One region of the Hoeflea algicola genome, then DNA from elsewhere that is predicted to be linked to it. Evidence: predicted binding sites of a transcription regulator. Region 1 holds the regulator's gene; the other holds the start of a gene.

What was found. Region 1 encodes LexA, which represses DNA repair genes until DNA is damaged. Its sites were predicted from a motif close to TGTTCNNNNTGTGTTCNG; they were not measured.
Positions count from the first base shown of each region.
Region 2: the regulator LexA is predicted to act here: its motif matches at 4,947-4,964, upstream of recA (recombinase RecA).

Region 1 is NZ_JAOVZR010000001.1:616,952-622,750, reverse strand. Features, by position in the region: gene trpD (anthranilate phosphoribosyltransferase) at 1-435, shown strand, start outside; gene trpC (indole-3-glycerol phosphate synthase TrpC) at 440-1,255, shown strand; gene moaC (cyclic pyranopterin monophosphate synthase MoaC) at 1,257-1,763, shown strand; gene OEG84_RS03135 (molybdopterin molybdotransferase MoeA) at 1,763-2,974, shown strand; gene lexA (transcriptional repressor LexA) at 3,073-3,786, shown strand; gene OEG84_RS03125 (ComEC/Rec2 family competence protein) at 4,092-5,192, opposite strand; partial or broken gene OEG84_RS25445 (ComEC/Rec2 family competence protein) at 5,332-5,799, opposite strand, start outside.
Region 2 is NZ_JAOVZR010000001.1:1,203,748-1,209,546, forward strand. Features, by position in the region: gene OEG84_RS06010 (hypothetical protein) at 1-647, opposite strand, end outside; gene alaS (alanine--tRNA ligase) at 873-3,524, opposite strand; gene recA (recombinase RecA) at 3,729-4,820, opposite strand; gene OEG84_RS06025 (carbohydrate kinase family protein) at 5,066-5,799, shown strand, end outside.

The DNA of each region.
Region 1 (5,799 bases):
CTGCAGCCGCTGGCCGAAGTGATGCGTGATCTGGGATCGGAAACGGTCTGGGTGGTGCATGGCGACGGGCTGGACGAGATGACCACGACCGGAACGACGCAAATTGTAGCGCTGGAAGACGGCAAGATCCGTTCGTTTGAAACAACCCCGGAAGAATTTGGCCTGACGCGGGTGCCGCTGGCCAAGCTGAAGGGCGGCGACGGCGCCTATAACGCCAAGGCGCTTAAGCGGCTGCTCGAGGGCGAAGCCGGCGCCTACCGCGACATCTCGGTGCTGAATGCTGCCGGCGGGCTGGTGGTGGCCGGCAAAGCGGAAACGCTGGCTGACGGCATTACCTTGGCCAACCAGTCAATTGACAGTGGTGCGGCATTGGCAGCACTCGACACACTGGTCAGTGTGTCGCAAGCTCATGCTCCTGCACCAAAGGCGGGCTGAGCCAATGAGCGATATTCTGACACGAATCGAAACCTACAAGCGCGAAGAGATCGCCGCTGCCAAGGCCAAGCTGCCGCTTGGCGAGATCAAGGCACGCGCAGCCGACACCGAGCCGCCGCGCGACTTCATTGCCGCAATCGAGGCCAAGCATGCCGATGGCGGTTATGCGCTGATTGCCGAGATCAAGAAGGCAAGCCCGTCAAAAGGCCTGATCCGCGCCGATTTCGATCCGCCGTCGCTGGCCAAGGCCTATGAGGCAGGAGGGGCTGCCTGTCTTTCGGTGCTGACCGATGCGCCCTCGTTTCAGGGAGCGCCGGAATTTCTGACCGCGGCACGTGCGGCCTGCAAGCTGCCGGCGCTGCGCAAGGATTTCATGTTCGACATCTACCAGGTGCACGAAGCGCGGGCCTGGGGTGCGGATGCGATCCTGATCATCATGGCGTCGCTGGACGATGACGACGCCAAGCGGCTGGAAGACGAAGCCCATGAGCTCGGCATGGCGGCGCTGATCGAAGTGCATGACGAGGACGAGCTCACACGTGCGCTCAAACTCGATAGCCGGCTGATCGGCGTCAACAACCGCAATCTGAGGACCTTCGAGGTCTCATTGAGCGTTTCCGAACGGCTGGCGGCGATGGTGCCGGATGACCGGATCCTGGTAGGCGAAAGCGGCATCGGATCGCACGCCGATTGTGCGCGGCTGTCGCGCAGCGGCATCTCGACATTCCTGGTCGGCGAAAGCCTGATGCGCCAGACCGATGTGACGGCAGCCACCCAAATGCTGCTTTCAGGCGACAGCGCACGCACGGCGGCTGAATAAGATGGCCGATGAGACCTCCTCGCGGCTCACCCATCTTGCCGAGGACGGTTCGGCGGCAATGGTGGATGTCGGTGACAAGGCCAATACGGTGCGCATTGCCGAAGCCGAAGGCCATGTGCGGATGAAGCCCGAAACGCTCAAGCTTATCCTTGATGGCAACATGAAGAAGGGCGACGTGATTGGCGTCGCGCGGGTTGCCGGCATCATGGCGGCCAAGCAGACCGCAAACCTGATTCCGCTTTGCCATCCGCTGGCGCTGACCAAGGTGAGCGTCGACATCACCGCCGATGACGCCCTGCCCGGCCTGCGCGTGCGCACGCTGGCAAAACTGACCGGCAAGACCGGTGTGGAGATGGAGGCGCTGACGGCAGCGTCGGTCGCCTGCCTGACCATCTATGACATGGGCAAGGCGGTGGACCGCGGCATGGAAATCGGCGGGATCAGGGTGATCGCCAAGTCCGGCGGCAAGTCCGGAACCTGGGATCTGAAGACCGAGGAGGCTGAGTGATGGCGCTGATGCCAGTGGACGACGCACTTGCGCAGATACTCGAGGGAGCCGCCCCCCGGGGTGAGCCGGAAATGCTCGGCCTGGCCGAGTGTTTCGACCGGGTTCTGGCGCGCGATCTCAAAGCGCTGCGCACCCATCCCCCGTTTGCGGCATCAGCCATGGATGGTTACGCGGTGCGGGCGCAAGACGTGAAGGCCGGCACCGTGTTGAAGCTTCAAGGCGAATCATCTGCCGGGCACAGTTTTGACGGGACGCTTGAGCCGGGCTCGACAGTCCGCATCTTCACCGGCGCGCCGGTGCCAGCGGGCGCCGATGCTATTGTCATTCAGGAACATGTCTCACCGCTTGGCGACGGCACCGTGAGAATCAACGAGGCAGCCATAGACGGCCGGCATATCCGCCCTGCGGGTGTTGATTTCACAGAGGGAAAGGTGGGGCTCGAAGCCGGACGGCTGCTCGACGCGGGCGCGATCACCTTTGCAGCCGCCATGAACCACGCGAGCCTGCCGGTGGCACGCAGGCCAAGGGTGGCGATACTCGCCACCGGCGACGAATTGCGCCTGCCCGGCCAGAAGCTTGGCCCATCGCAAATCATTGCCTCGAACACCTTTGGAGTGGCGGCGCTGGCGCGTGGCGCAGGCGCCGACGTGATCGATCTGGGGATCGCCGAGGACCGGATGGAAGCGCTGGATGCGGCGCTTGATTCGGCAATTTCACAGGGCGCCGATGTGCTGGTGACCATTGGCGGGGCTTCGGTGGGCGACCATGATCTGGTGCAGGAAGCCATGACCGGGCGCGGTATGGCGCTCGATTTCTGGAAAATCGCCATGCGCCCGGGCAAGCCGCTGATGTCGGGACGGCTGGGTGAAATGCGGGTGCTAGGACTGCCGGGAAATCCGGCTTCGAGCCTTGTCTGTGCGTATCTATTCCTAGAACCGCTGGTGGCACGACTGGGCGGACGCCCTGCCCCGAAGCGGATCCAAAAAGCCATACTGACCAGAGACTTGCCGGAAAACGACCAGCGCCAGGACTATCTTCGTGGGGACCTTGCGCCGGGCCCCGAGGGCGGGCTCGAGGCAACACCGTCGCTACGTCAGGATTCATCATTGATGAAGATATTTTCGGATGCCCGCTGCCTGATCATTCGGCCGCCTTTTGCGCCGCCGGCAATAGCTGGCGACGCTTGCGATGTGCTGGTTTTGCGCCCCTGATGTTCCGTCAATGTTTCGGCTGCTCTTGCGGAACACATATAGAACATGGTATTTCGGTTCTGGTTTTGTTTCTCCTCGGGCACCGGGACGTATGAATCATGTTGACGCGCAAACAACACGAACTTCTGCTTTTCATTCACGAACGGATGAAGGAAAGCGGGATTCCCCCTTCCTTCGACGAGATGAAGGATGCGCTTAATCTTGCTTCCAAATCCGGGATTCACCGGCTGATCACGGCGCTTGAGGAACGCGGCTTCATCCGCCGCCTACCCAATCGGGCACGGGCGCTGGAAGTGATCAAGCTGCCCGAGAGCTACCAGAACAATTTGCAGCCGCGGCGCGGATTTTCGCCGAGCGTGATCCAGGGCAGCCTCGGTAAACCGGAATCGGTGCGTCGTGCAGTCCCTGCCAATGACGAACCGGCGACCACGGCAGAAGTGCCGATGATGGGCCGGATTGCCGCTGGCGTGCCGATTTCGGCGATTCAGAACAACACCCACAGCATCAACGTGCCGGTGGAAATGATCGGCCCGGGCGAGCATTACGCGCTTGAGGTCAAGGGTGATTCGATGATCGAGGCCGGCATTTTTGATGGGGATACGGTGGTAATCCGCAATGTTTCGACGGCAAGCCCCGGCGATATCGTGGTGGCGCTGGTCGATGACGAGGAAGCCACGCTGAAGCGGTTCCGCCGCAAGGGTGCTTCGATCGCGCTGGAAGCAGCCAACCCGGCCTATGAAACCCGAATTTTCGGCCCGGACCGGGTCAAGGTGCAAGGCAAGCTGGTGGGCCTGATCCGCCGCTATCACTAAAACTGCCCTGCCCGGCTGAACGGCCGGACGCGCAAACCGCGCGGTAAGACTTGAGACGAAAGCGGCCCGGATATCCCCTCGGATTTCCGGGCCGCTGTCATGAGCGGGTGGACGAAAGACAATTCTGGCGCCTTGGTACGGACCCAGACAGTATGGCGCCGGCATCTGCTGCTGCGGTCTGTTTTTATTGCCTGTTCGCGTGGTCGACTGAAGGCCGCACCTCAGACCGGACCGGGATTAACTTGAGAAATTCGTTATCTCGGAACCGCTGCCCGGTTTTGCGCGATGTGGGTTCGAGCCGCCTATTACGGCAAATCATAGCTTTGCGTCCGCCAGTCATAATAGCGCTGAACTGTCCACGGCCTGACGACCCCCTCAAGGGCTGCCTCGATGTCAAATACCGGACGTTTTCTGGGAGCACGGCCGCGAGCGCCGATACCACCGGATCCACGCACGGCCTGTGAAGCTACCCTGGTGGCAGCACTGGCACCGATCCCCGGCGGCGACCCTGGTGGATCGACATTGAGGATGCGAATCGCCAGGGCGCCGCTGCGACGCAAGCTGCGCGATGTGACCAGCGTCGCGCCGGAGCGGCAGGCGCTCATATAAACAGGGGTGGCGACGATCACCAGATCGGCGCGGTCACAAGCCGGGCCGATCAGTTCGGCGCGGTCAATGGCGATGATTGTCGCCTGCTTGTAAATCGCGGCGCAGACTCCCCGACTTGCGCACTGAAACCGGGAGGGCTGGTCTGCGGCAGCGGCCATCAGCGGATCGAGAATTTTTGCCTGCATTTCATGGGCCGCCTGTGTTTCGGGCTCGGTGGCTGTGGCGATCAAAGCGGTGCTGTGGGGCACTGGCGGCAGGTGCTGCGGACCGCGCAGAGCGGTCTGCCATTGCCGGAAGGTGAACTCCGAAGGGCGTGCGGCGTTGCTGGCAAGACCATCGGGGGTGTTCAGGCCAATCAGGCGGCCATCCTCGCTGACCAGAATATCGGGAGCCCGCGGCGCCAGCGGTGGTAACGCCAGCACGGCGCCTGCGGCGATCAGCGCGGTGCCCGCAAGCCGCAGTCGGCTGCGCAGCATGACCAGTACGATCAACCCAGCGCCTGCCGCAACGGTGGCGTGCAGCGGGATCTGACCGATCAGCAGATCGCCGCCGAATGCGTCGACATAGCGGGCGACGGCGATAACGCCGCGCAACCCCAACCCCATCAGTTGCAGCGGCCAGGCGTCGAGCCCGAACGGCATGGTCAGCATGGCGACCAGGCCTGAGGGCATGACCACGAAAGTCACCAGCGGCATGGCGAGCATGTTGGCGAGCAAGCCGTTTCCCGCCACCCGGTTGAAATGATGCGCCGAGAACAGACCAGTGGCGAGGCCTGCAACCAGCGAAGTGATCGCCAAGCCGATCAGCCCCCGGACAATCCGGGCCAGCCACTCCGGCGGTTTGAAGAAGCGGTGGGCGCTGTTGCCGCCCGATCTCGCGCGTTCGTCTTCGGCCGGTCAGCGCGGCATAGGCGGAGACCAGCGCTGCGGTTGCCGCAAACGACATCTGGAAACCGGGGCCAACCACGGCAGATGGCGAGATCAGGATGATCAGGATTGCGGCCAGCGCGACATTGCGCATGGTCAGTGCCGGCCGGTCGGCGAGAACTGCGACCAGCATGACAATTAGCATGATCCAGGCACGCAATGTCGGCACGCTGCCGCCCGAAATCAACAGGTAAGCGGTTGCGGTCAGCATGGCGCCAATGGCGGCTGCCTTTTTGACCGGCCAGGCTTCGACCAGCCCGGGAAACAGCGCCAGCCCCATTCTCAACCCGACGAACAGCGTGCCGGCGGCAAGCGCCATGTGCAGGCCAGAAATTGCCAAAATGTGAGCCAGGCCGGTTGCACGCAGCGCGTCGACCGTGGTCTGGCTGATGCCGAGCCGGTCGGAGACTGTAAGCGCCGCACCGATGCCGCCCGGATCACCTGGCAGAAGCGAGCGGATGCGCGCTGAGACATGTTC
Region 2 (5,799 bases), 590 kb from region 1:
TCATAGAAATTAAGCCACCAGGGCTGGCGTTGCAGCGCCGCCGGCAGGTCGGTGCCGGGATTGGCGATGCACAGGATCTGGTCAAAACTATAGGCGAAGGTAAACAGCGGGATGTTGCAGCCAAATGTCATCAACGCGGCGATGGTGTTGCAACTCGATATCCGCTGCGTCGTCAGCCGCTGGTCATGCTGGCGATCCCAGATGTGGTCGGCAAACACATGCCCGCCCATCGAGTGGGCGAGCACGATCAATGGCGCGCCGGCTTCGGTGTCTTCTTCCAGTTCTTTCAGCACCGTGTCACAGCGCGCATGGATATCGCGGTAGATGTCGTGATTGGGATCACCCGGCGCGTTGTGATAGGCCGCAGCATCGCCAAGATTCTTGATCGCGAATTCGCGCAGCCCGTCATAATTGAGCTTGTTTTTCACCCGTTCGAAATAGGCATTCTGGTTCTTCTCGGTGATGTCGGAATAAAAGATTTCCCGCCACGCCACGCGCGAGGCAAAGTGGCCGGCGTGGTCCCTGTCGATCCGTGTCCGCACCAGGCGCGCCAGATCCTTGGAAAAGGACAGCGCGGCGCTGTCGCCCGGACGTTTGCCGAAAGAGCCAATGCCGTGGATCACGGCAACAGCAATCTGCTTGGCCATCGTAACCTCCCGTTCTTCCCACGTCTGCGCGCCAGTTTAACACGCACCCCGGAAAGGCGAAAAAACACCTGGCGGCCGAGCCAAGCGGAGCCGCAGCACCGGCGCCTGATAAGGACATACTCAAGCGTGGGCATTACGGGCCAGCGCCACGAAAAACGCCCGGGGTAGAACCCCGGGCGCGAAAAATCATGAAGCCTGTTTGCACCGCGTGAGCGGCAGAGCGGATCAGCCGATCGCCGCGGCCACGGCGTCGATTGCCGCATTGGCCTTTTCTCCATCCGGACCGCCGGCCTGAGCCATGTCGGGACGCCCGCCACCGCCTTTGCCGCCGATCGCTTCGGATGCCACCCGCACCAAATCGACTGCCGACAGCCGCGAGGTCAGATCCTCGGTGACGCCGACGACGACGCTTGCCTTGCCGTCACTGCTGACCGCGACAAACGCCGCCACGCCGGAGCCCAGCGATGATTTTGCCGCATCAACCAGGCCCTTGAGATCCTTGGGCTGCACGTCGCTGACCACCTTGCCCAGGAATTTGACGTCGCCGATATCACGGCTCTCATCGCTTCCCGCGGTACCACCACCGAGCGCCAGTTTCTTGCGCGCCTCGGCCAGTTCGCGTTCGAGCTTCTTGCGCTCGTCCATCAGCGCTTCAACCCGTGAAGCCACATCGCCCGGCTGCACTTTCAATAGCAAAGCCAGCGATTTAAGCTTTTCGTCCTGTTCCGCCAGATGCCTGCGCGCAGCCTCGCCGGTGAGCGCCTCAATGCGGCGAACTCCGTTGCTCACGGCGCTGTCGGAAAGCACACGGACCAGACCGATTTCACCGGTGGCCGCAACATGAGTGCCGCCGCACAGTTCCACCGAATAGGGCCGGTTGGCTTTGGCGCCATGCGTCGCCGTTCCCATCGACACCACCCGAACCTCGTCGCCATATTTCTCGCCAAACAGCGCCATCGCGCCTTCAGCGATGGCATCGTCAACGGCCATCAGCCGGGTCGTTACCGGGCTGTTTTGGAGGATGATCTCGTTGGCCATGGCCTCGACCTGCTGGATCTCTTCAGCCGTCATCGGCTTCGGGTTGGAAACGTCAAACCTGAGCCGCTCGGGCGCCACCAGCGAGCCTTTCTGGGCCACATGGGTGCCGAGCACTTCGCGCAACGCTTCATGCAGCAGATGGGTGGCCGAATGATTGGCACGGATCTTGGCACGGCGCGCGTGATCGACATCAAGCTGCGCCTCGGCGCCCACGCTGACCTTGCCTTCGACAACTTTCGCCCGGTGCACGAACACGCCCTCGCCGCGCTTCTGGGTGTCGTTGACTTCAAGCCGGTAGCCCTCGCCGGAAATGATGCCCTGATCACCCATCTGGCCGCCGGATTCACCATAGAACGGCGTCTGGTTGACGACCACGTCGACGGCATCACCCGCTGCGGCACTCTCGACCTGCGCCCCGTCGCGCACCAGCGCCAGGATCACACCTTCGGCGGTCTCTGTGTCGTAACCCAGACATTCGGTGCCACCGACCTTGTCCTTGATCTCGTACCAGATGTTCTCGGTAGATGCATCGCCGGAACCGGACCAGTGGGCCCGTGCTTCAGCCTTCTGCCGTTCCATCGCCGCGTTAAACCCTTCGGTATCGACATCGACGCCACGCTGTCTCAGCGCATCCTGGGTCAGATCGAGCGGAAAGCCATAGGTGTCATAAAGCTTGAACGCGGTTTCGCCACTCAGCCGGTCGCCCTCGCCAAGCCCGGCGCTGGCGTCGTCGAGCAGGCTCAGGCCGCGCTCCAGCGTTACCCGGAAATTGGTTTCCTCGAGTTTCAACGTTTCAGAAATCAGCGCCTCGGCACGCACCAGTTCCGGGTAGGCACGCCCCATCTCAGCCACCAGCGTCGGCAGCAGCCGCCACATCAGCGGCTCGGGCGCACCCAACAATTGTGCATGTCGCATGGCCCGGCGCATGATCCGCCTGAGCACATAACCGCGCCCTTCCTTGGACGGCAGCACGCCGTCGGCGATCAGGAAGGCTGAGGCACGCAGGTGATCGGCGATCACCCGATGGCTGGCGCGGGTGTCGCCCTCGGCTGGGACCCCGGTGGCCTCCACCGAGGCGGCAATCAGCCGTTGGAACAGGTCGATGTCATAATTGTCGTGTTTACCCTGCAAAAGTGCTGCAATCCGCTCCAGTCCCATGCCGGTGTCGATCGACGGCCGCGGCAAGTCGAGCCGCTCGTCGGCGGTCTGCTCGAACTGCATGAACACCAGGTTCCAGATCTCGATGAACCGATCACCATCCTCGTCCGCAGAGCCGGGAGGTCCGCCCCAGATATGGTCGCCATGGTCATAGAAAATCTCGGAACACGGCCCGCAAGGACCGGTGTCGCCCATCGCCCAGAAATTGTCATTGGTAGCGATGCGGATGATCCGGTTTTCCGGAATCCCCGCAATCTTGCGCCACAGATCATAGGCGTCGTCATCGGTGTGGTAGACGGTGACCAGCAACCGCTCCTTGTCGATGCCGAACTCCTTGGTCAGCAGGTTCCAAGCAAGCTCGATGGCTCGGTCCTTGAAATAATCGCCAAAGGAGAAATTGCCGAGCATCTCGAAGAAGGTGTGGTGACGCGCGGTATAGCCGACATTGTCGAGGTCATTGTGCTTGCCGCCGGCGCGGACGCATTTCTGCGAGGTCACCGCGGTCGAATAGGGCCGCTGCTCAAGCCCGGTAAAAACGTTCTTGAACTGCACCATCCCCGCATTGGTGAACATCAGCGTCGGGTCATTGCGCGGCACAAGCGGGCTCGAGGCCACCACTTCGTGCCCGTTCTTCTTGAAATAGTCGAGAAACGACGACCGGATTTCGTTCACGCCACTCATGATCAACCCTTTGTTCGACAAGCCGGCCGCGCCACGCGCCGGATGGATGCCCGCACCACAAAAACCGTGCGGACCGCCGCTTTTATCGCCCGCCCCCCTGCCTGTCCAGACGGCAGCGGCGGCACCATCAACGGAAAACCGGCCGCCAGTCCCTTTCGAGACTGACGACCGGCTTGAAACCTGCACCAGGAATGTGCGGAAGGCCTACATTTCGGCGGAGCCGGCGTCGTCATTCTCCCCGGCGCTGCGGTCTTCTTCCAGAAATTTTTCGGCAATCAGCCCGGCATTCTGGCGAAGCGACAGTTCGATCTCGTCGGCCAGCACCGGATTGTCCCGCAGGAACTGCTTGGAGTTCTCGCGCCCCTGCCCCAGCCGCTGGCTGTTGTAGGAGAACCAGGCGCCGGATTTCTCGACAATCCCGGCTTTCACGCCCAGATCGATCAATTCGCCGACCTTGGAAACACCTTCACCATACATGATGTCGAACTCGACCTGCTTGAACGGCGGCGCCATCTTGTTCTTGACCACCTTGACCCGGGTCTGGTTGCCGACCACTTCATCGCGGTCCTTGACCGAGCCGATGCGGCGGATATCGAGCCGCACCGAGGCATAGAATTTCAGCGCATTGCCGCCGGTGGTGGTTTCGGGCGAGCCGAACATCACGCCGATCTTCATGCGGATCTGGTTGATGAAGATTACCATGCAGTTCGAACGCGAGATCGAGGCGGTCAGCTTGCGCAGCGCCTGGCTCATCAGTCGCGCCTGCAAGCCTGGCAGGCTGTCGCCCATTTCACCTTCGATTTCGGCGCGCGGCGTCAATGCAGCCACCGAATCGATCACCAGCACATCAAGCGCGCCGGAACGAACCAGCGTATCGGTGATTTCGAGCGCCTGCTCGCCATTGTCAGGCTGCGAAATCAGCAGGCTTTCGAGGTCAACGCCGAGCTTGCGGGCATAGACCGGGTCGAGCGCGTGCTCAGCATCGATAAAGCCGCAAATGCCGCCCTTCTTCTGCGCTTCGGCAATGGTCTGCAGCGCCAGCGTGGTCTTGCCGGAGCTTTCCGGCCCGAAAATCTCGATCACGCGGCCGCGTGGCAAACCGCCAATGCCCAGCGCAATGTCGAGCCCCAGCGAACCGGTCGGAACCGTTTCGATCTCGACCACGCCCTCATTGGCGCCGAGCTTCATGATCGAGCCCTTGCCGAACGAGCGTTCGATCTGAGAAAGTGCGGCGTCGAGCGCCTTGCTTTTGTCCACGGATTTTTCCTCTACCAGTCGCAAAGAGTTCTGTGCCATTCCATCCACCTTTAGGTTATCGTGCCGCAGCAAGCAATCAATGCTCGTTTGACAAATATGTACTCTCTTTGTTCCGTTTTCGCAAGCCCCACTCAACCCACTGGAATATAATGATAATTCACTACGTGTTCTATTTTTGTTTCGGTAAACGGCCCGCTGGTGCCCGCGATGACGCGGCAACCTGCATCCGCGACGCCGACCAGACCGCGATTCGGTTATCCGCCGGATTGTGCGAAGGTTAGGCCATGGCGCGCATCCTTGCCATCGGAGGCGCCCATATCGACCGCACCGGCCGGCTTGCTGCCCCGCACCGGCCTGGCGCCTCCAATCCCGGCTTCTGGCAGAGCGAGGCCGGCGGTGGTGTTTTCAACGCAGCGCGCAACCTTTCGCGGCTCGGCCACCAGGTCACGCTTGTGGCGCCGCGCGGTGGCGATGCGGCTGCCGATGAGGTGACGCGTGCAGCCGCCGACGCAGGTATCGAGGATTGCCCGCTGACCTTTCTCGATCGGGCAACGCCAAGCTATTCGGCGATACTCGAGCCCGACGGCAATCTGATCACCGCACTCGCCGACATGGCGCTCTATGACCAGGTGCCTGCGCGCCGGCTGATGACCGCGCGGCTGCATAAGCGGCTGGCCTCTGCCGACCTGCTTTTGGCCGACGCCAATCTGCCCGAAGACGCACTTTATGCACTCAGCAAGACAGCTGCCGGGCACGGCATCCCGGTCGCAGCCATCGCCGTGTCGCCAGCCAAGGTGGTGCGCTGGCACAGGAGCCTGCCGCATCTGGCGTTGCTTGCCATGAACGCAGCCGAAGCCGCCACATTGAGCGGAAGCCCTGCGGAAGATCCCCGCAACTGGTCCGACCTGCTCTCCCCGCTCGGACTTTGTTGCGGCCTGATCAGCGCCGGCGCAGGCCCGGTAATGGCCTTTGACGATAGCGGCGTCACCCTGCTGGCATCGCCACCGTTGGGCAGCCT